DNA from 3 places in the Sphingomonas taxi genome. Region 2 is predicted to be linked to each of the others. Evidence: riboswitches for the same ligand, from Rfam matches in the RefSeq annotation. Region 2 holds a riboswitch; each other region holds the start of a gene.
What was found. A riboswitch is a leader RNA that binds a small molecule or an ion and turns the genes downstream of it on or off. The one in region 2 is predicted to bind cobalamin.

Region 1 (7,370 bases), 200 kb from region 2:
CGCGGTGACGGTCGCGCCGGTGGTCAGCCCGAACGGCCAGCGATAGTCGGCGTTCACCGATACGCTGTTGTCCGGCCGCCGGGCGAGATCGCGGCCGGCATTGGCGGTGCCGGTCGAGCGGTTCTTGGCGTCGAGATAGGTATAGGCGGCACTGACCGTCAGCGCCTCGACCGGGCGGAGCGTCAGCGCGAATTCCACGCCCTGCGCCCGTGCCCGCGCGACATTGTCATAGGTGCCGAACGGCCGGTCGGCGCAAATCCCCACGGACGTGTCGCAGGACACGAAATTGATGAGGTCGAACGAGGTGCGGCGGAAATAGGTCACGCTCGCCTCGACCGCGCCGTCGAGCGCCTTTTGCGCCACGCCCGCGTCCCAGCCGCGCGAGCGTTCGGGGTTGAGCCGCGCATTCCCATATTCGCTCTGCAACTGATACAGGGTCGGCGCCTTGAACCCCTCGGAATAGCTCGCGCGGAACGCGGTCGCGCCATCGTTGGGTGAATAGACGCCGCTGGCCGAGACGGTCGTCGCTCCGCCGAAGATATTGTGGTCGTCGTGGCGCACGCCGCCGGTCGCGGTCAGTCCGGCGATCGGCGTCATTGCGAGCTGGCCGTAGACGCTGAAGATCCGCGCCCGCCCCCGGGTCGCCGGTCCGCCGTAGCTCGCCGTCGTGAAGCGCGACACCTCGCGCTCCGCGCCGAAGGTGGCGAACACCGCGGAACCAAGATCGGCGACGCCCTGATATTCGATCCGGTCGTTGCGCCCCTTGCCGGCGAACGTCTCGGTCGGCGTGCCGTCGGGATCGTAATTGTGCCGGTCGGTATCGGTGTGCGCATAGCCGAAGCGGTTGCGGAACCGGCCGTCGAACAGCGCCGCATTGAGTCCGGCATAGCCCGTCCATTGCTCGCTCGTGCCATATTCGCGCGTATCGCCAAAGGCGAAGGTCGGCGGCGGGAAGCCGTCGATATCGGTGCGGCCGTTGGAATAGAAACCGCGCACATCGACCGAGACGGTCGGCGCCAGCGCGATGCCGAGGCTGCCGTTGGCGGCATAATTGCGGTAACCGTCGCGCTCCGTGCCGGGGGCATAGGCCGAGATGCCCTCGGTGGTGTAATAGCCGCCGCCCAGGCTCGCCGACACCGGCCCCATCTTGCCAGAGACGTTGGCGAAGCCCTGCCCGGTCTCGTGCCAGCCGCCCTCGACGCGCGCGTTGACCGCGACCTGCTCGGTCGGCTGACGGGTGATGAGGTTGACGACGCCGCCGATCGCCTGACTGCCCCACAGCACCGATTGTGCGCCGCGCAGCACCTCGATCCGCGCGATATTGCCGATCAGCAACCCGCCGAAGTCGAAGCCGCCGCCCGGCGACGAGGGATCGTTGAGCTTGATCCCGTCGATCAGCGCGACGGTCTGATCGCTCTCCGCGCCGCGGATGTTGACCGAGGTCGCGGTGCCGACGCCGCCGTTGCGCGTCACGCTGACGCCCGGCGTCTGGCGCAGCAGGTCGGCGACGACCACCGCCTGCCGCTGGGTGATCGTCGCGGTGTCGAGGACGGTCACCGCCTGGCCGACGGTGGAAGCGGGTCGCGCCTCGCGATTGGCGGTGACGAGGATGTCGCTGCCGGCGTCGGCGACCTGCTCAAGGCCGCTGGTCGATTGCGCGGTCTGGGCGAAGGCAGGTGTCGCGGCCGCGATGCACGGCAGCAGGATGAGACAGGCGTAGTTCTTCACGATGGTTTCCCCCTCGTTGCAACAACGGGAGCACGCACCGCGATTTCGCCGGAACCGGTCTGTCCGCCGCGCAACGCCCCCAACATCGTCGTCTCGCGAGGAAATCCTCGATCGTGCCGGCACACCCCGTCCGGACGAAGGACAACCGCGACGGGCAGGTCTCCTGGCTCGCGGGTCGTCGCCCTGCCCGGCCTTCCCGGATCGGGATGATCCAGTGGCGCGCGGGGAGCAGGGCTCGCCGGTCACAGTTGCGGGGGCAGCCCCGGCCGGCGAGCCTCAAGGCTCGCTTCCGGGTTCCCTTTTCATCCCATCTCTGGGAACCTGTCGCATTGGCGCCCCTAGAACCCCGCGGAGACGAAGGCAAGATGATCGCAGCCAAGACGCTGTTCCTGGGCGGTGCCCGCTCGGGCAAAAGCCGGCTGGCGCAGGCCGCCGCCGAGCGCTGCGCCGGCCCGCTCCATTATCTCGCCACGGCCGAGGCGTGGGACGGCGAGATGACCGACCGGATCGCCCGCCACCGCGCCGACCGCGACACGCGCTGGACGACCGTCGAATGCCCGCTCGCGCTGCCCGAGGCGATCGCCGCAATCGAGGATGGCGCGATCCTGATCGACTGCCTGACGCTCTGGCTGACCAACGTGATGCTCGGCGAGCACGACGTGGCGGCGCGGTCGGACGCCCTGCTCGCCGCGCTCGCCGCAACCCCGCTGCCGCTGTTCGTCGTCAGCAACGAGGTCGGCCTCGGCATCGTCCCCGACCATCCGCTCGGCCGCGCCTTCCGCGACGCCGCGGGCCGGCTCAACCAGCAGGTCGCCACCGCGATGCGCCAGGTCTATTTCGTCGCCGCCGGCATGGTGCTGCCGTTGCAGCCGTTTCCGGGGAGGGATTGATCCGCCCCTGACCCGTTCGTGCTGAGCCTGTCGAAGCACGGTGAGACCCACCTGCCCTTCGACGAGCTCAGGGCGAACGGTCGCCCCCCTCTTTCACCCCACCAGCAACCGATATCCCACGCCCAGTTCGTTGGCGATCACGCTCCCGGTCGCGTTCGGCTCTTCCAGCTTCAGGCGCAGGTTGCGCACGACGATGCGCAGATATTCCACCCGCGGATCGTCGTCGCCGCCCCACGCCGCCGCAAGGATTCGCTGGTGCGTCACCACCCGCCCGGGGTGGCGGGCAAGCACCGCGAGCACGTCATGCTCCTTGCGCGTCAGGTGGAACGCCTCGCCGCCGCGCCGGACGAGGCGCTGGTCGAGGTCGATCTCCAGCCCGTCGCGGCGGATCACGCTCGCCGCCGCCGCATCGATGCCGCGGTGGCGCAGCGCCGCGCGCAGCCGAGCAAGCAATTCCTCGCCGTCGAACGGCTTGGTGACGTAATCCTCGGCGCCGAGATCGAGTGCGGCGACCTTCTGATCGGTCGCGTCGCGCGCCGAGACGACGAGGATCACCGCATCGCCCGCCCGGCGGATCAGCGGCACCAGTTCGAGCCCGTCGCGATCGGGCAGACCGAGGTCGAGCAGCACCGCGTCGGGCGTCTCGGCGGCGACCGCGGCCAGCGCCTCGCGGCCGTTGATCGCCTCGACCACCGCATAGCCGGCGCGTTCGAGCGTGTTGCGCAGCAGCCGGCGGATCGGCTGTTCGTCGTCCACCACCAGGATCTTGGCCGCCATCAGTCGCCTTCCTCCACCATGTCGCGCACGATCAATGCCGCCGGAAAGGACAGGCCGAAGCGCGCGCCCGGCCGGTCCTGCCGGTTCGCGGCCTCGACGCCGATGCCCATCGCCGCGGCGAACGCCTTGACGATCGCCAGCCCCAGGCCGGTGCCGCCGATCGCGCGATCCGAACCGGCGAAGCGGCGGAAGGTGTCGAACACCTCCGCCTCACGCCCCGGCGGCAGGCCCGGCCCCTCGTCCTCGACCGACAGCAGGATGACGCCGTAGCGATGGCGCGCCTCGACGCGGATCGGCGTGCCGGGATCGGCATAGCGGCCGGCATTGTCGAGCAGGTTGAGCAGGCAATGGTGGAGCAATTGCTGGTCGGCGCGGACCAGCGGCAGGTCTGGCGGCACGTCGAGCTGCACGGCATGTCCGTCCAGCGCACGGCGGGCGTCATGCGCCGCGCCGGCGACCGCATCGGCGAGGTCGACCGCCTCCATGCGCAGCGTCAGCGCCCCCGCCTCGACCCGCGCCATGTCGAGCAGGTTGGCGACGAAGCGATGCAGCCGCGCCGCCTCGCCCTCGATCGTCGCGATCAGGTCGGGGGTGGCGCCATGGTGCAGCTGCGCCGCCGCCGCGATCACCGCGGTCAGCGGCGTGCGCAGATCGTGGCTGACCGACGACAGCAGCGCGGTGCGCAACCGCTCGCGCTCGCGCATCGCGCCGAGGTCGCGCGTCTCGATCTCCAGCCGCAGCCGTTCGAACGCCAAAGTCGCCTGTTCGATCAGGTTCAGGAACAGCGGGATCTGGTCGGGGCGCAGCGGATCGCCGCCCGCCTCGTTGGCGAGGCCGAGCACGCCGAGCGTCCGCTCGCCGGTCACCAGCGGCTGGAAGAACCATTGCGAGGCGGCGAGCGTCGCCGAACCGCGCCCGGCGGGCGCGCCGCCGTCATAGGCCCATTGCGCCGCCGCCATCTCCATCGTCTCGAGCCGATAGTCGCTGCCGTTCGCCGCCTGCACCGCCAGCCCCGCCCCCTCGGCGACGAGCATCACCGTGTGCAACCCGAACAATTGCCCGACCTCGTCGCAGATTGCCTGCGCCACCGCGACGGGATCGTTCAGCCGGGTGAGCTGGCGCAGGAAGCCGGCGAGCGCCGCATTGGTCCGCGCGCTCGCCGCGGCGATGTCCGCCTGCGCGCGCACCCGCGCCGTCAGATGGCTGGTCGCGATCGCGATGCCGAGCAGCACCAGCACCGACACGACGTTTTCGGGATTACTGATCGTCAGCGTGCCGGTCGGCGGCAGGAAGAAGAAATTATAGGCGATGCTCGACGCGAGCCCGGCGAACAGCCCGGTCCACAGGCCGAACAGGCTTGCCGCCATCATCACCGGCAGCAGATAGAGCAAGGCGACGTTGCCGAGGTCGAGGATGTGGAACAGCGCGCTGGCGACGCCGGTCACCGCCGCGACCATCGCGCCGGTCCAGACGTAGCCGCTGCGGCTGCCCCAGCGATCGACCGGCGCCGCCCGGCGGCCGCGCACCGCGGCGGGCATCGGCAGCACGTGGATCGCGATGTCGGGCGTCTCGCGCACCAGCCGGTCGACGATCGAGCCGTGGCGCAGCTCGAACCAGCGCGAGCGCGTCGACTTGCCGACGATAAGCTGCGTCGCGCGCGCCTCGCCGACATAGGCCTTGAGCCCGGCGAGCACGGTCTGCGCCGGCACCGCCGCCGCCGCACCACCGAGTTGCGTCGCGAGCGTCATCACCTTGGCGACCTGGCGGTGCTCCACCGCGGCGAACGCTTGCGTGCGCGGCGTCTCGACAAACACCGCGGTCCACGGCGCGTGCAGCGCGTCGGCGAGCCGCTTGGCGGCGCGCACCAGCGATTCCACTCCCGCCGCCTCGCTGACCGCGACGACGACGCGCTCGCCGCCCGCCCAGGTGCCGCCGACACCGAGCGCGCGGACATGGTCGAGCATCTGTGCATCGACCGCCTGTGCGGCGCGGCGCAGCGCCAGCTCGCGCAACGCCGACAGATTGGTCTTGGAGAAGAAATGCGCGAGCGCCCGTGTCGCCTCCTGCGGTAGATAGACCTTGCCTGCCTTCAGCCGCTCGATCAGCTCGTCGGGCGGAATGTCGACGACCTCGATCTCGGCCAGTTCGAGGATGCGGTCGGGCACCGTCTCGCGCACCCGCACGCGGGTGAAGCCGGCGACGACGTCGTTGAGGCTCTCGACGTGCTGGATGTTGACCGTGGAATAGACGTCGATCCCCGCCGCGAGCAGCTCCTCGACGTCCTGATAGCGCTTGGCGTGGCGGCTGCCCGGCGCGTTGCTGTGCGCGAGTTCGTCGACCAGCACCAGCCGCGGCGCCCGCGCCAGGATCGCGTCGATATCCATCTCGGCGAGGCCATGGCCCTCGTGCGGCACGATCCGCCGCGGCACGATCGTATAGCCGCGGGTCAGCGCCTCGGTCTCGCTGCGGCCATGCGTCTCGACCACGCCGATGACGACGTCGACGCCCTCGCGCGCCCGCGCCGCGCCCTCGGACAGCATCTCGTAGGTCTTGCCGACGCCGGGTGCGGCGCCGAGGAAGATCTTCAGCCGCCCGCGCCCCTCCTGCGCGGCGTGGCGCAGCAGGGCGTCGGGATCGGGGCGGGCGGCGGCGTCGCTCAACGGCCTGCGTCGAGCGCCCGGTTGAGCGCGAGAACGTTGACGTGCGGATCGCCGAACGGCGAATCCTCCACCTGTCGCTCGACCAGTGCACGCACCGTCGCGACCGGCAGGCCACGGACCCGGGCGACGCGAGGGGCCTGCGCCAGCGCCGCGGCGGGCGACAGATCGGGGTCGAGACCCGAGCCGCTGGCGGTGACCAGATCGGCGGGCAGCGGCCCGGCGACGCCCTCGCCGCGGCGCTTCGTCACGTCGGGCGTGACGCGATCGACCAGCGCCTTGCTGGCGGGGCCGAGGTTCGAGCCCGACGAGGCGAGCCCGTCATAGCCCTTGCCCGCCGCCGACGGCCGCGTCTGGAAATAGCGGTCGCTGACGAACGCCTGCCCGACCACGGTCGAGCCGATCACCCTGCCGCCGGCGGTGACGAGGCTGCCATTGGCCTGAGCGGGGAAAAGCGTCTGTCCGATACCGGTCATCGCAAGGGGATAGCCGATCCCGAGCAAGGCTGCGAACAGGATCGTCAGCACGAGCGCGGGACGGAGCGCGGAAGTGAAATCGGAAGTCATCGTCGGTCCTTTCGCCCCTCCCGCCCGCGGGAGGGGCAGATGTTGCGTGTTACGCCAGTCCCAGGCCGCCCACGGCGAGGTCGATCAGCTTGATCCCCGCGAAGGGGGCGAGCAGCCCGCCGAGCCCGTAGACCGCCAGGTTGCGTGCGAGCAGCGGCCCCGCCGCCATCGGCTTGTACGCCACGCCCTTCAGCGCCAGCGGCACGAGCAGCGGGATGATCAGCGCGTTGAAGATGATCGCGCTGAGGATCGCCGATTGCGGCGTCGCCAGCCCCATCACGTTGAGCACGCCGAGCCCGGGGTAGAGCGCGACGAACATCGCCGGGATGATCGCGAAATATTTGGCGACGTCGTTGGCGACCGAGAAGGTGGTCAGCGCGCCGCGCGTCATCAGCAACTGCTTGCCGAGCCCGACCACCTCGATGAGCTTGGTCGGATCGCTGTCGAGGTCGACCATATTGCCCGCCTCGCGCGCCGCCTGCGTGCCGGTGTTCATCGCGACGCCGACATCGGCCTGCGCCAATGCGGGCGCGTCGTTGGTGCCGTCGCCGCACATCGCGACCAGCTTGCCGCCCTGCTGTTCCTTGCGGATCAGCGCCAGCTTGTCCTCCGGCGTCGCCTGCGCGAGGAAGTCGTCCACCCCCGCCTCGGCGGCGATCGCCGCGGCGGTGAGCGGATTGTCGCCGGTGACCATCACCGTGCGGATGCCCATCGTGCGCAGCTCGCCGAAACGCTCGCGGATGCCCGCCTTG
Region 2 (7,370 bases):
CAGCCGGTCGGCGCGCACGCTCATCAGGTCGGCGGCGCCGGGGCCGAGGCCGACGCCATGGATGGTGCCGGTCGTCATTCGGCGCGGCTCGCCAGCGCGTTGACCGCGGCGACGGTGATCGCGCTGCCGCCGAGCCGCCCGGCGACGATCGCGCAGGGCACCGGCTGCTCGGCCCAGAGCGCGTCCTTCGACTCGCATGCACCGACGAAGCCGACCGGGCAGCCGATGATCGCCGCCGGGCGCGGGCAGGCGGGGTCGGCGAGCATATCGAGCAGGTGGAACAAGGCGGTCGGCGCGTTGCCGATCGCCACCACCGCGCCGGCGAGATGCGGCCGCCACAATTCCAGCGCGGCGGCGGAGCGGGTGTTGGCCATCGCCGCGGCGCGCGCCGGCACCTGCGGATCGTGCAGCGTGCAGATCACCGCATTGCCGGCGGGCAGGCGGGCGCGGGTGATGCCCTCGCTGACCATGCGCGCGTCGCACAGGATCGGCGCCCCGTCGGCGAGCGCGGCGCGGGCGCGGGTCGCGAAGCCGGGCGAGAAGCGGATCGCGGCGGCGAGCTCGACCAGTCCGGCGGCATGGATCATCCGCACCGCGACCGGTTCCTCCTCGGGCGGAAAGCGGGCGAGATCGGCCTCGGCGCGGATGATGGCGAACGAGCGGCGATAGATTGCGGCGCCGTCGGTTTCGTAGCTATGCGACACGGGAAGGGCTTTCGAGCAGGGCGATGAGGTCGTCGGGCGACAGGCCGGCGACGGCGGCGGGATCGCCGGCACGGGCGTGGAAGGCGAGATCGAAACGGCCGTCGCGGCCGGTGGCAACGAAGTCGGCGGGGGCGGCGCGGGCGCAGCCCTTGGCGCATCCGGAGACGTGCAGCCGCCCGGCGACGTGCGGCGCGAGACGCAGCGCGAGCGCGCGCGTCGCGACGGTCGCCTGCGGACAGGCGGGTGCGCCGACGCAGGCGTCGACGGCGAGGTCCGCAGCCGCGCAGGCGGGGAGGCCGGCGGCGGTGGGATCGAGCCCCTCGACCAGCAAATTGCGCCACGGCGTCACGCGGATGCCGGTGACGCCGGCCCGGTCGGCGAGATCGGCGAGCATCGCCGCGTCGGCCCGGCCGAAGGGGAGGCCGATCGCGGTGCCTTGGGTAGGTCGTAGCGGATGCGTCTTGTGGTCCCCGGCGGAGGCGCGACCTTCGCGCAAGCCGACGCCATCCCCCGTTCTCCCGCGAAGGCGGGAGTCCAGGCCCCCGGACACCACAAGACGATGTCCTGCTTGGTCCTGTGCTCCCGCTTTCGCGGGAACACTGGGGGTGGTGGCACCCCCCGCGAGGTTCGCCGGCAACGGTACGACATGACGCGCCATTCGTCCCGCCGCGACGCCGCCGCTGGCGACGAACCACTCCGCCAGCGCGATCAGCGCCGTCGTTTCCTCGCCCGGCGTCAGCGCGTACCCACCGGCGCGGCCGTCGGCGCGCAGGATCAGCCCACCGGTCGCATCGCGTTCGATCCGGAAGTCGGCGGGACTGTCGGTCAACACCGGCTCGCGGCCGGCGTCGATCGCGATGCCGATCTTGCCGGGCAGCGGCGGCAGCGCGTCGAGACGGTCGAGCAGCACGCAGGCGATGCGATGCGTGTCGTCGCTCTCCCGCCAGTCGGGCGCGACCAGCAGCGCGCGGGACTCGCGAACCGGATCGGGATCGACCAGCCCGGCGGCGACCAATGCGCCGAGCGCGACCGGCCAGTCCGCCTCGCGCAACCCGCGCAACTGGAGCGCGGCGCGGTTGGTGAGGTCGATCAGGCCATTGCCATGCGTGCGGGCCACCACGGCGATCGTCCGCGCCTGCGCCGGCGTCAGCCGGGCGAGCCGCGGGCGGACGCGCAGGATCAGCCCGTCGCCCGCCGCCATCGGCCGCCATGCGGTCGGGCACCAGCCACGCACGACGCTCATGCCAGCGACGCCACAATGGCGTTGCGCCGCGTCGGCCACAGGCCCGAGCGATGCAGCGCGGCGAAGCGCGCCTCCATCGCGGCGAGCGCGGCGGGATTGGCGGCGGCGAGGAAGGCGCGCACCGCGTCGCGGCCGAGCGTCGCGTCGTGATAAAGGTCGATCAGCTCCGGCGTCACGACGCGCGCGAGATGCGCGAAGGCGCCGAGATGGTCGAGCGTCGCGGCGATCTCGGCGGCGCCGCGGAAGCCGTGGCGCATCATGCCGTCGATCCACGCCGGCTGCGTCGCCCGGCCGCGGACGACGCGGGCGATCTCCTCGCGCAGGCTGCGCGCGCGCAGCCGCTCGGGATCGCGCGCATCGAGATGATAAAGCGCCGCCCGGCCGCCCGCGACCGCCTGCGCGGCGGCGAACCCCCCTTCGTGCGCGGCATAATCGGCGGCGAGCAGCAGGTCGCTTTCGGGCAGGTCCTGCAGATGGACGAAGGCGTCGGCGGCGGCGACGCGCGCGCGCAGGCCGGCGGCATCGGCGCGCGCGTCGGTGTCGTCGAAGGCAAAGGACGATGCCGCCAGCCACGCCTCTCCCGCCGCGGTGCGTGCAGCGTCGGTATAGGTGTCCGCAGCCTCGCCCAAGCCGAGCCCGTACCGCCCCGGCGCCGGGCCATAGACGCGCGGCGCTGCGGCACGGCCGACGAACGGATTCCAATCGGCGGACTCGTCGCGCGCCGCCAGCGCCCGCACCGCCTGGCCGAACAGCGTGCAAAGCGGCCCGAACGTGTCGCGGAACAGGCCGGAGATGCGCAAGGTCACGTCGATCCGGGCCCGGTCGAGCAGCGCGAGCGGCAGGATGTCGACGCCGGTGACGCGATCGGAGCCGGTATCCCAGACCGGCGCGGCGCCGAGCAGGTGCAGCGCCATCGCGAATTCCTCGCCGGCGGTGCGCATCGTCGCCGATCCCCACAGATCGACCACCAAGCCGCGCGGATAGTCGCCGTGATCCTGAAGATGGCGGCGGATCAGTTCGTCGGCGAGCCGCTGGCCCTGCACATGCGCCGAGCGCGACGGCACCGCGCGCGGATCGACCGCGAACAGGTTGCGCCCGGTCGGCAGCACGTCGGTACGGCCGCGGTGCGGCGATCCCGCCGGGCCGGCGGCGACGCGGCGGCCGGCGAGCGCGGCGAGCAGTCCGTCGCGCTCCGCCGCGCCGCACGCGCCGCGTCCGAAGACGTGCAGGCCGTCGCCGAAGCGGCTGTCCTTCACGTCGCAGACGAAAGCGTCGATGCGGGTGATCGCCTCGGCGGCGGTGGCCGCGCCGGCGAGATCGAGTTCGGCGGCGAGGCCGATCGCCTGCGCCTCCTCGGCGATGTCGCGCTGCAACCGGTCGCGCCGCGCCGGGTCGAGCCCGCCGGCATTGGAGAATTCGTCGAGCAGCGTCTCGATCCGCCCGAGACCCACGCCGCCGTCCGCCGCGATCATCGGCGGCGGCAGATGGCCGAGCGTCACCGCGGCGGTGCGGCGCTTGGCCTGCGCCGCCTCGCCGGGATCGTTGACGATGAACGGATAGAGGATCGGCAAGTACCCGGTCAGTGCCTCCGGCCAGCAGGCGTCGGACAGCGCCACCGCCTTGCCGGGCAGCCATTCGAGCGTGCCGTGCGCACCGATCTGGATCGCCGCATGGCACCCGCGGCTGCGCAGCCAGAGGTAGAAAGCAACATAGCCATGGCGGGGAACGCGCGACAGATCGTGATAATCGTCGGCGCGCGTCGCGGGCGTGCCGCGTTCGGGCTGGAGCGCGACCAGCGTCGCGCCGCGCAGCGTCGCGGCGAAGCGGAAGGCGCCGTCGGCGACCGCGGGATCATGCTCGGGCTCGCCCCAGGCTGCGGCGAGATCGTCGCGCAGCCCCGGCGGCAAGGCGGCGAGCGCGGCGCGATAGGCGACGACCGGCCAGCAGAGCCGCTCCGCCGCCAACGCCTCGGCCAGCGGCGCCCCGGCGGCGACCGCGTGCCCGACCGTGGCGAGATCGGCGAGCATCGCCTCGGCAGAGGCGAGCGCGTCGAGCCCGACCGCATGCGCCATCTGGTGGCTCTTGCCGGGATAGGTGGAGAGGATCAGCGCCAGCCGCCGCGCCGCCGGAGCGGTCCGCCCGAGCGAGACCCAGGCGGCGACGCGATCGGCGATCGCCGCGATGCGGGCGGGGTCGGCGCGATGCGCGCGGCGGGCGTAATCGAGATCGGGGTCGCGCACCGCATCCTGCTTGCAACTGGCGATCCCGGCGAAGATGCGACCGTCGACTTCGGGCAGGACGACATGCATTGCGAGATCGGCGGGCGACAGGCCGCGCGTGCTCTCGGCCCAGGCGGCCTGCGTCGAGGTGGCGAGCGCGACCTGGAAGACCGGCACGTCCGCGCCATCGAGCGGCGACTCGGTCTCGTCGCGCGCCGAGAAGGCGGTGGCGTTGACGATCGCGACCGGGGCCAGCGCCTTGACCCATCGTGCGATCCAGCCGCGCGCGTGCGCGTCCTTGAGCGACGGCGCGAACAGCGGGACGACGTCGAAGCCGCGCGCCGCCAGCGCCCCGGCGAGCGCTACGACCGGGTCGAGATCGGCGGCGAGCAGATAGGAGCGATAGAAGGTGAGCAGCACCCGCGGCCGCGCCTCCGGTCGCATCGCGAGCGCCGCGGGGCAGGTGACGCCGTCCGCCTGCGTCCAGCCGCCGACCGGCGGAACCGCACGCACGCCGCGTACCGGTCCCGCCGCCAGCCCCGCAGCGAGCGCGAGCTGCGCCAGCGCCGCCTGTGCAGCGACCGCGCCGCCGGTGTCGCACAAGGCGGCGAGCCGGCCGAGCGTCGAGCCTGGCACCGTCGAGGCGGCGGCCAGCGCGGCGTCCTCGCGCCCGTCGGCGGCGAGCACCGCCAGCGCGATGCCCTGCGCCCGCGCCAGCGCCTCGACCTGTTGCAGGCCATAGGACCAATAGGACCGCCCGCCGATCAGCCGAATCAGGATGCCCTTCGCGCCCGCCAGCGTCCGCTCGACATAGGTGTCGACCGACAGGGGATGCGCGAGATCAGCGAGGTTGGCGAGCCGCAGCGACGGCAACGGCACGCCGCCGCCGCGCGCGGCATGCCAGCCCGCGGCGAATGCGCCGAGGTCGCTGTCGGAGAAGGACAGGACGACGAGATCCGCCGGCCGCTGGCCGAGATCGCGCGGCGTCGCGGTCTCCTCCAGGCCGTGGCTCTCGCGGAAGACGACGTGCATCGTGGGGGCTCAGCCGTTCAGCACGGGCCCGATCGTCGCGGGGTCGATCCGGTCGCGCTCGGCGATCACGACCAGCCGGGTAGCGCGCGCCTCGCCCGGCCGCCACGGCCGGTCGTATTGCGTCCGCACCCGCGCGCCGACCGCCTGGACGAGCAGCCGCATCGGCTTGCCGCGCACCGCCGCATAGCCCTTGACGCGCAACACGTCGGACTCGCGCGCGAGCCGTTCGATCCGCGCGACCAGATCGGCGGGATCGTCGATCTCGCCGATTTCGTGGACGAGGCTGTCGAAATCGTCGTGCTCATGCTCGTCCTCGCCGTCATGATGCGAGGGGCGGGCGGCGATGTCGTCCTCGGCGGCGGCATCGAGGCCGAGGATCACAGCCGGATCGATCACGCCGTCGACCAGCTCGACCACCGGCACCGGCCGCGGCGCCTCGGCGGCGATCACCGCGCGGGCGGCGGCGACGCCCTCCGGCCCGGCGAGGTCGGCCTTGGTCAGCAGCACCATGTCGGCACAGGCGAGCTGGTCCTCGAACACCTCCGCCAGCGGCGTCTCGTGGTCGATCCCCGGATCGGCGGCGCGCTGCGCGTCGAGCGCGGCGACATCGGTAGCGAAGCGACCGGCGGCGACCGCCTCGGCGTCGGCCAGCGCGATGACGCCGTCGACGGTGATGCGCGAGCGGATCGCCGGCCAGTCGAACGCCTTCAGCAACGGCTTGGGCAGCGCGAGCCCGGAGGTTTCGATGAGGATATGGTCGGGGCGCGGGTCGAGCGCGAGCAAGGTCTCCACCGTCGGGATGAAATCGTCGGCGACGGTGCAGCAGATGCAGCCATTGGCCAGCTCGACGACATTCTCCGCCGGGCAATCGGGGATCGCGCAGCCCTTCAGGATGTCGCCGTCGACACCCAAGGTGCCGAATTCGTTGACCACCACCGCGAGCCGGCGGCCGTTGGCGTTGCGGATCAGATGGCTGATCAGCGTCGTCTTGCCGGCGCCAAGGAAGCCGGTGACAATGGTGACGGGGATCTTGGCGAGCTGTGGATCGGCCACGGATGTTCCTTCGCGAGCGCCGCGACGACGAGAACACGGTGGGGCCACATATCGCCGATGCGCGAGCGACGGACGGGCGCTTCGCATGTCGCCCGCGCCACGCACCGATGCGGGCCAACCGCATGGGTCTTCGTCGCTCAGACGGAACACCGTGCCCCGGCCATCCCCTGGACCGAAGCAAGAGCGACCCTATCGCCGGCAGGTTTCCTGGCTCGCGGGTCGTCGCTCGGGGCACGGCCTTCCCGGGTCGGGCGAACCCTTGCCAGTGGCCGCCTTCCCGCGGGGGAAGGCATGTGTCCGTCGCTCGCCGCTTACAGTTGCAGGGACAGCCGCGGCATTGGAGCCGAGGCCCCGCACCGCATTCCCATTTACGCCCTCTTGCGAAGGGCACCGACGCGATCATGGCACCGGGAACCGGCGCCGCCGGTCGACTTAGCCGCTACCGCCGGCTTTGCCAATCGCGCAGGCGGGGGCAGACGGCGATCGCTGTGTACGGTTTCGTACATAGCCCGTTTCCGGTCGACTTGCCGCCGTTAACCATTAGAGCCCGTGCGCAGCAGGAAGGGTTCTCCCGATCCTTCGTGTGCAGTTCTCCAGGACTGTCGGAGCCGTCGCCGCATCATGCCGGTGGCGGCTCCACCCCGCCCCGTCAATGCGCCGCGAGGTGCGCGGCCTCATCCTCGATCAGCCGGCTGATCGAGCGTTGCAGCGTATCGTGCGACACCGGCTTTTCGATCACCGTCGATCCCGGCGGGCATTCGCCGCAGCGTTCGGGATAGCCGGTGACGTAGAGGATCGGGATGCGGCGCCCCTTGACGATCCGCTCGACCGCACGAACCCCGGAGCCGTGGACGAGCTTGACGTCGGCGATGATCATGCCCGGCATGCAACGCTGCGCCGCCGCTTCCGCCGCTTCCTGCGTCTCCACGATCTCCGTGCTGCCGGCACCGGCGAGCACCGCGGCGTCGGCGACGAACTGGCCGAACAAATAGGAATCCTCGATGATCAGCACATGGGTCATGACCGCTCCCGGCAGTATCCGGGGGGCGGCAGGCCAGAGGTGGCGACGCCGTCTCCCGAACCGGCTCCTAATGCGTCATGCTGATCTAAGTTCCTGAT
Region 3 (7,370 bases), 1.7 Mb from region 2:
CACGGCCGCAACCCGAGCAGCCAGACCAGCGCGCCGCCGCCGATCGCCAGACCCCATATCCAGGCGGCGACCCGGCCGAGTCGGGGTTCGTGGAAGCACCACAGCCCGATGAGCGCGTAGAGCAGGACGGAGAGGATCATGCCGAGCGCGGTCGCCTCGGCCCGGTCGATCGGCAGCAGCCGGGCAAGGAGCGTGGCGAGCGCCGCCGCGGCGGCGTAACCACCGACCAATGCGGTGAAGCAGCGCGCGACCATCGACCAGCGCGCCGTCGCGGCCGGCGTCGGGGTCGGGCAGGGCGGGCTCGCCTGCATCAGCATCGGGGGGTCGTCGGAGCGGCCATGGCGGCCTCTATAGACGGTCTTGCGAACGCCTATCAATAGCGAAGTTTCGCCATCCGAGAATGTGGCCGAATTGCGGCAACATGGACAAGATGGACACCTGAACGGAAACGATGCAGTCCTATCGTTTCCGTTTTTGATGTCATAACTGCCCGAACGGTCGCTACGATGAGAAAGACCGTCTGCGCGTAGCAGGCCGACGTTGTGTAGGACAGCATCCTACGGTCAGGAGTCATCGGACATCCGGCAGCGATCTTGCGGATCGGCAAACCTCCAGCTACGTCTCCTCGTCCGAACGATGGTATCATCGGTCGGGCAATGATCGCGCTGGTGTCCCGGGAGGGACTTAAAAGGGAACGCGGTGAGGGAGTTATTCTCCCGATGCCGAGGCTGTCCCTGCAACTGTAAGCGGCGAGCGAGACGTACATCGCGCCCTTTTCGACAGGGCGCAGCCACTGGATCGACGCCGCATCGGCAAGATCTGGGAAGGCCGTATGTCGAGCGACGACCCGTGAGCCAGGAGACCTGCCAGCGTCTGGTCGCTCTTGCTTTGGTCCAGGGGATGGTCGGGGCACGGTTCTTCCGTCTGAGCGACGAACGAGCGGCGGGGGTCGCATCGGTTCGTGTCGCGGGTGCTTGCGTCCGCCTGCCGACGCGCGCCGACCGTTCGCAGCGGACGCCCCCGTCCGATGTCGCTTGGCGCGCGGGAACGGACATGAAGATTTTGGAATTACGGGCGGCATGGCTTGGCTATGTCGCGTTCGCCACGGTGTGCGGCACGACGCCGGCACGGGCACAGGAGCAAGATGGCGCGGTTGCCTCGACCGACGCTGCGGAGAACGACCTCGTCGTGTTCGGTCGCGGCGAGGCGAAGATCGGCGTCGCGCATGCGGCGAGCGAGGGCACGGTTGCCGGTGCCGATCTGCTGGTTCGACCCTTGCTGCGCGTCGCGGAACTGCTGGAGGCGATCCCCGGCATGGTTGCCGCGCAGCATTCGGGCAGCGGCAAGGCCAACCAGTATTTTCTGCGCGGGTTCAACCTCGATCACGGGTCGGACTTCACCACCGCCATCGATGGGGTGCAGATGAACCTGCGTACCCATGGCCACGGCCAGGGCTATCTCGACCTCAACGGCCTGATCCCCGAGACCGTCGCGCGCGAGGATTTCCGCAAAGGCCCGTACCGGGCCGACGGTGGCGACTTCGCGCTCGCCGGCGCGGCCTACATGACCACGATCGACGGCTTCGCCCGGCCGTGGTTGTCGGTCGAGGGTGGATCGTATGGCTATGGCCGGATCGCGGCGGGTGGGACCATCGACGATGTGGGTGCCGGCAAGCTCACGCTGGTCGCGCAGGCCAAAGTCTATGACGGCCCTTGGCAGGAGCCCGAACATCTGCGCCATGCCTCGGGCTTCGCGAAGTATATCGCTCCGGCCGGCGCAGGTCGGATAGAGACATCGCTCAACGCCTATCGGGCGACCTGGCGTCCGACCGAACAAATACCCGAACGGATCATCGGCACGCCGGGCTGCAAGGACGTGTTCTGCTCACCCGATCCGACCGCGCGCGGCGAGACGACGCGGCTCATTGGCAACATCGCGGTCCGCCAGCCCGACTGGCGCGCCAACGTTTACGGTCAGTTCTATGATTGGTCGATGTATTCGAACCCGACCTACACAGACCCCGACGGGACCAGCGCACAAATCCGCCAATTCGACACACGCTGGATCATCGGCGGGCGGGGTGAGAAACGCTGGACGGTCGCACCCACGCTCGGGGTCGCGCTCGGTACCGAGGCGCGCTACGATCATATTGGCAGCGTCGGTGTCTATCGCACCAGTGCGCGGACGTTCCTGTCGTCGCTGGGCCGCTATCATGTCGAAGAGGCGTCGGCAGCGCTCTACGGCGAAGCGAGTTGGGCACCGGTTCCGGGGCTGCGGCTGATCGGCGGGGTCCGCGGTGACTATTACCGGTACGTCGTTCGCGCGCGGGATCAGGCAGCGGTGGTCGCCGGCGAGGGCAATGGCGACGATGCGATCCTGTCACCCAAGGCGTCGATCGCCTATTCTCCAGCCGCCAGTTTGGAATTCTACGGCAACTGGGGCCGTGGATTTCACTCCAACGACGTGCGCGGGGCAGTGAACGTCGAAACACCAGTGCCCGTGCTGGTTCGCGGCAGCGGACGTGAAGTCGGTGTCCGGTGGCAATTGCCGAGCGTCACGCTGACCGCGACCTATTGGTGGCTCGACGTCGCCAGCGAATTGCGCTTCGTCGGCGACTCCAATGCCGTCGAGCCGACCGGCGCGAGCCAGCGTCGCGGCTATGAGCTGGTGGCATTCTGGCGGCCTCGGCCGTGGCTCGCGATCGACGGGAACTACACGGCGAGCCGGTCGCGCTATGACAATGGCGATCGCATTCCCAACGCATTCGAAAATGCCGCATCCGCCGGGATGGCATTGGTGCTCGACGCGTGGGAGGCGAGTGTGAGAGTCCGTCACCTCGGGCCTTATCCTCTGGTCGAGGACAATAGCGTCCGCGATCCCGGCAGCACCGTCGCCAACGTCCGCGCCGCCCGCAAGTTTGGGCGGTTCGAACTGTACGGCGAGGTGCTCAATCTCTTCGACAGCCGCGACAAAGACATCGCTTATTTTTACGGGTCGTACGTTCCCGCATTCGATACCTCGGGACCAGCCGATGGCCGATTGAGCCGCGTCGTCGAGCCACGCACATTGCGCCTGGGGGCACGCGTCAATCTCTAGGATCGGTAGGCCATGGGTTGGCGGGAAAGGTGGGGCGACCAGCATCGCCTGCTAATCCCGGCTGCACCGGACGAAAAAGGCCGCCGGATCGTCTCCGGCGGCCCCTTCGCAATCGCAATCGTCGCCGGCGTTACTGGTCGAGGAAGCTGCGCATCTTGCGGCTGCGGCTCGGGTGCTTGAGCTTGCGCAGCGCCTTCGCCTCGATCTGGCGGATGCGTTCGCGCGTCACGCTGAACTGCTGGCCGACTTCCTCCAGCGTATGGTCGGTGTTCATGCCGATGCCGAAGCGCATGCGCAGCACGCGCTCCTCGCGCGGCGTCAGGCTGGCGAGGACGCGGGTGACCGTCTCCTTGAGATTCGCCTGGATCGCCGCATCGACCGGGATCACCGCATTCTTGTCCTCGATGAAATCGCCGAGGTGCGAATCCTCCTCGTCGCCGATCGGCGTTTCGAGGCTGATCGGCTCCTTGGCGATCTTCATCACCTTGCGCACCTTCTCGAGCGGCATCGACAGCCGTTCGGCCATCTCCTCCGGCGTCGGCTCGCGGCCCTGCTCGTGGAGGAACTGGCGGCTGGTGCGGACCAGCTTGTTGATCGTCTCGATCATATGCACCGGGATGCGGATCGTGCGCGCCTGATCGGCGATCGAACGGGTGATCGCCTGCCGGATCCACCAGGTCGCATAGGTGCTGAACTTGTAACCGCGGCGATATTCGAACTTATCGACCGCCTTCATCAGGCCGATATTGCCCTCCTGGATAAGATCCAGGAATTGCAGCCCGCGGTTGGTGTATTTCTTGGCGATCGAGATGACGAGCCGCAGATTGGCCTCGACCATCTCCTTCTTGGCGATGCGCGCCTCGCGCTCCGCCTTCTGCACCATGTTGACGATGCGGCGGAATTCGGTGAGCGCCATGCCGGTCTGCTGCGAGATCTCGCTGATCTCGCCGCGGATGCGGTCGACCGCATCGGCCTCGTTGGTGGCGAAGGCGGTCCATTTCTTGTCGAGCTTGCCGACCGATTGCAGCCACGTGTCGTCCATCTCGTGGCCGACGTAGCGGTCGAGGAAGTCCTTGCGGCTGACCTTGTGGCGCTCGGCGAGGCGCAGCATCTGGCCGCCCAGCGCGGTCAGGCGCCGGTTGAAGGCGTAGAGCTGATCGACGAGATATTCGATCTTGGCATTGTGGAACTGGACGCTCTCGACCTCGGCGGTGAGATCCTCGCGCAGCTTCTGGTATTTGCGCTCGTCCGCGGCGGACAGCTCGCCGCCGGCGTGCATCGCGTCGAGGCGTGCCTGCTGGATCTTGCTGAACTTCTTGTAGAGCGCGGTGATGTTGGCGAACCGCTCGAGCGCCTGCGGCTTGAGCGTCTCCTCCATCTGCGCGAGGCTGAGCGTATTGTCCTCGTCCTCGTCGTCCGACGGGCGCGGCACGCGGCCCTCGCCGGATTCATCGTCCTCGTCGGCCGACGGCTCCTCGGGCTCTTCCTCTTCCTTGAAGCTGGCGCCGGCGGTCTTCTCGCTGATCTCGCCCGATTCATCATCCTCGGCGCCCTCGACCTGCTCGGCCGACGGACCCTTGGAGAGCATCGCGTCGAGATCGAGGATCTCGCGCAGCTGCATCGTGCCTTCGTTGAGCGCGGTCGACCAGTCGATGATGGCATTGAAGGTGATCGGCGATTCGCACAGGCCGAGGATCATCGTGTCGCGACCCGCCTCGATCCGCTTGGCGATGGCGATCTCGCCCTCGCGGCTGAGCAGCTCGACCGCGCCCATCTCGCGCAGGTACATGCGGACCGGATCGTCGGTACGATCGACGGTCTCTTTCTTCTTGGTCTCGAGCGCGGGGGCGGCGGAGCCGTCGCCGTCGGCCTCGACGGGCTCGGCCTCGTCGTCCTCGGCCTGCTCCTTCTCGTCGCCGTCCTCGCCGGCTTCCTCGTTCTCGACGATGTTGACGCCCATCTCGTTCAGCGCGGACATGATGTCCTCGAGCTGGTCGGACGACATCTGATCCTGGGGCAGCGCCTCGTTGAGCTGGTCGTAGGTGATGTAGCCGCGCTTCTTGGCGCGGGCGACCAGCTTCTTGATATCGGCGTCATTGAGGTCGATCAGCGGCGCGTCGGTCACGTCCGCACCCTCATCGCCACCGTTACCGTTAACCTTCGCCATCAATTACCCTCGGATCCAAACGATCGGGCGTCTTCGTTCGACTGCACCAGATTTGCAAGTCGAAGCTCCAAGCCCTGTTTCTCTTTCACCAACGCCACTTGTCGTTCGAACGCCTCGGCGGTGAAGTGCGCCTGCATCGAGGCGGTCGCTTCACCGAGTGCCATGTCGACTTCCGGGCGCGCCACCATGATGGCGATCGCTTCGTCGAGGTCGGCACGGGCGCGGGCGGGATCGCCGCCGCTTTGCGTGAACGAATAGGGCATCGTATCGGCTCTCAACAAATCGCTTGCGATCGCATCAAAACCGGATTTCGCCAATATGGTGCGCAGACGCGCGCTATCAAGCGCCTGGTCCTCCAGTGCGACGTCGACCACCGCCTCGAACAGCCGGCCGAGCGCGCCGCCGATCAGCTTGAGGCTGCCGAGCACCTCCATGTGCCGCGCGATCTCGACCGGGTGGCGGATCAGCCCGGCGAGGATCGCCTTGGCGATGACCGGATCGATGCCGGCGGCGTGGAACGCCTTCACGTCGTCGGTCGGCGGCGCGATCGGCTGTTTCCACTGTCCGTCGGGGCCGCGCTTACCCTGCGCGCGCGGGGCGGCGGGGGTGAAGGCGCGGCGCTTGGGCGCGAAATGCTCGTAGAAGCGGTTCTTGAACTCGTTCTCATATTCCTTGCGCACCGACGGGTCGGCGATCGTCGCGGCGAGCTCGTGCAGCCTTTGCTTGAGCCCGGCGCGCTGCTCGGGCGTGTCGAGCGGGCCGGCGGCGACCTCGCTCTGCCATAAGCGCTCCACCAAGGGCTGCGGCTGCTGGAGCAGCGCCTCCATCGCCTGGCGGCCGCCGACGCGGACGAGGTCGTCGGGGTCCTGGCCCTCGGGCAAAGTGACGAAGGCGAGGCTGCGGCCGTTGCCGAGCATCGGCATCGCGCGATGCGCGGCGCGCAACGCCGCCTTCTGCCCGGCGCTGTCGCCGTCGAGGCAGAGGATCGGCACGTCGCTGATCCGCCACAGCCGTTCGAGCTGCGCCTCGGTGAGCGCGGTGCCGAGCGGGGCGACGGCGTCGTTTATCCCCGCCTGCGCCAGCGCGATCACGTCCATATAGCCTTCGACGACGAGGATGCGCGCCGACTTGCGCGCGGCAGGTGCGGCGCGGTCGAGATTGTAGAGCGTGCGGCCCTTGTCGAACAGCGGCGTATCGGGGGAGTTGAGATACTTGGGCTCGCCCTCGCCGATGACGCGGCCGCCGAAGGCGATCGTCCGCCCGCGTGCGTCGCGGATCGGGATCATCAGCCGGCCGCGGAACCGGTCATAGGGTTCCTTGCCGTCGACCTGGATCAGCAGGCCGCATTCGACCAGCGCGGGGTCGCCATAGTCCTTGAGCGCGGTCTTGAGCTTGCCGCGGCTGTCGGGGGAGAAGCCCATGCCGAAGGCGCGGGCGGTTTCGGGCGTGATGCCGCGTTTGGCGAGCACCGCGCGCGCCTCGGCGCCGCCGATCCCGTTCAATTGCTCGGTGAACCAAGTTGCGGCGTCGGTCATCGCCTCGTGCAGGCCCTTGGCGCGTTCGGCCTTGGCGGCGGAGGCACGGTCCTGCGCGGGCATCTCCATGCCGGCGGCCTGCGCGAGCTCCTTGACCGCGTCGATGAACGGCAGGCCGCGCTGGTCGGTCATCCACTTGATCGCGTCGCCGTGCGCGGAGCAGCCGAAGCAGTGATAGAAGCCCTTGTCGTCGTTGACGTAAAAGGACGGGGTCTTCTCGTTATGGAACGGGCAGCAGCCGCGCATCTCGCGGCCGGCCTTCTGCAGCTTGGTCGTCTTGCCGACCAAAGCGGACAACGACGTGCGGGCACGCAGTTCGTCCAGAAAGGCAGGGGAGAGACTCATGCCGTGATTTTACCATGCGCGCTGCGGCGGCTTTCGGCAAGTCGGTTTGGGGGTGTTTCGCGCGAAGACGCGAAGGCGCGAAGAGACGAAGAAGGTTGGTTCGCGCAGAGGCGAGGAGGCGCGGAGGTGTTGCGTATGGGGAGGGGGCGTGATCGCCTCACGGTAGAGAGAGCTGCCGCTGCCCCCATTCGTCATCCCGACGCACGTCGGGACCCATGGACGCGCTG

Region 1: another riboswitch for cobalamin. It lies ahead of MC45_RS17065 (TonB-dependent receptor plug domain-containing protein); the one in region 2 lies ahead of cobW (cobalamin biosynthesis protein CobW).
Region 3: another riboswitch for cobalamin. It lies ahead of MC45_RS06265 (TonB-dependent receptor); the one in region 2 lies ahead of cobW (cobalamin biosynthesis protein CobW).

Annotation. Positions count from the first base shown of each region.
Region 1 is NZ_CP009571.1:3,734,773-3,742,142, reverse strand. Features, by position in the region: gene MC45_RS17065 (TonB-dependent receptor plug domain-containing protein) at 1-1,728, opposite strand, end outside; cobalamin riboswitch at 1,865-2,068, opposite strand; gene cobU (bifunctional adenosylcobinamide kinase/adenosylcobinamide-phosphate guanylyltransferase) at 2,097-2,618, shown strand; gene MC45_RS17055 (response regulator transcription factor) at 2,712-3,395, opposite strand; gene MC45_RS17050 (sensor histidine kinase) at 3,395-6,055, opposite strand; gene kdpC (potassium-transporting ATPase subunit KdpC) at 6,052-6,618, opposite strand; gene kdpB (potassium-transporting ATPase subunit KdpB) at 6,668-7,370, opposite strand, start outside.
Region 2 is NZ_CP009571.1:3,538,232-3,545,601, forward strand. Features, by position in the region: gene cobI (precorrin-2 C(20)-methyltransferase) at 1-78, opposite strand, end outside; gene MC45_RS16195 (precorrin-8X methylmutase) at 75-704, opposite strand; gene MC45_RS16200 (hypothetical protein) at 694-1,947, opposite strand; gene cobN (cobaltochelatase subunit CobN) at 1,944-5,198, opposite strand; gene cobW (cobalamin biosynthesis protein CobW) at 5,208-6,251, opposite strand; cobalamin riboswitch at 6,432-6,661, opposite strand; gene MC45_RS16215 (response regulator) at 6,901-7,272, opposite strand.
Region 3 is NZ_CP009571.1:1,409,392-1,416,761, reverse strand. Features, by position in the region: gene MC45_RS06270 (hypothetical protein) at 1-317, opposite strand, end outside; gene MC45_RS06275 (PepSY-associated TM helix domain-containing protein) at 1-3, opposite strand, end outside; cobalamin riboswitch at 650-885, shown strand; gene MC45_RS06265 (TonB-dependent receptor) at 1,054-3,096, shown strand; gene rpoD (RNA polymerase sigma factor RpoD) at 3,227-5,263, opposite strand; gene dnaG (DNA primase) at 5,263-7,143, opposite strand.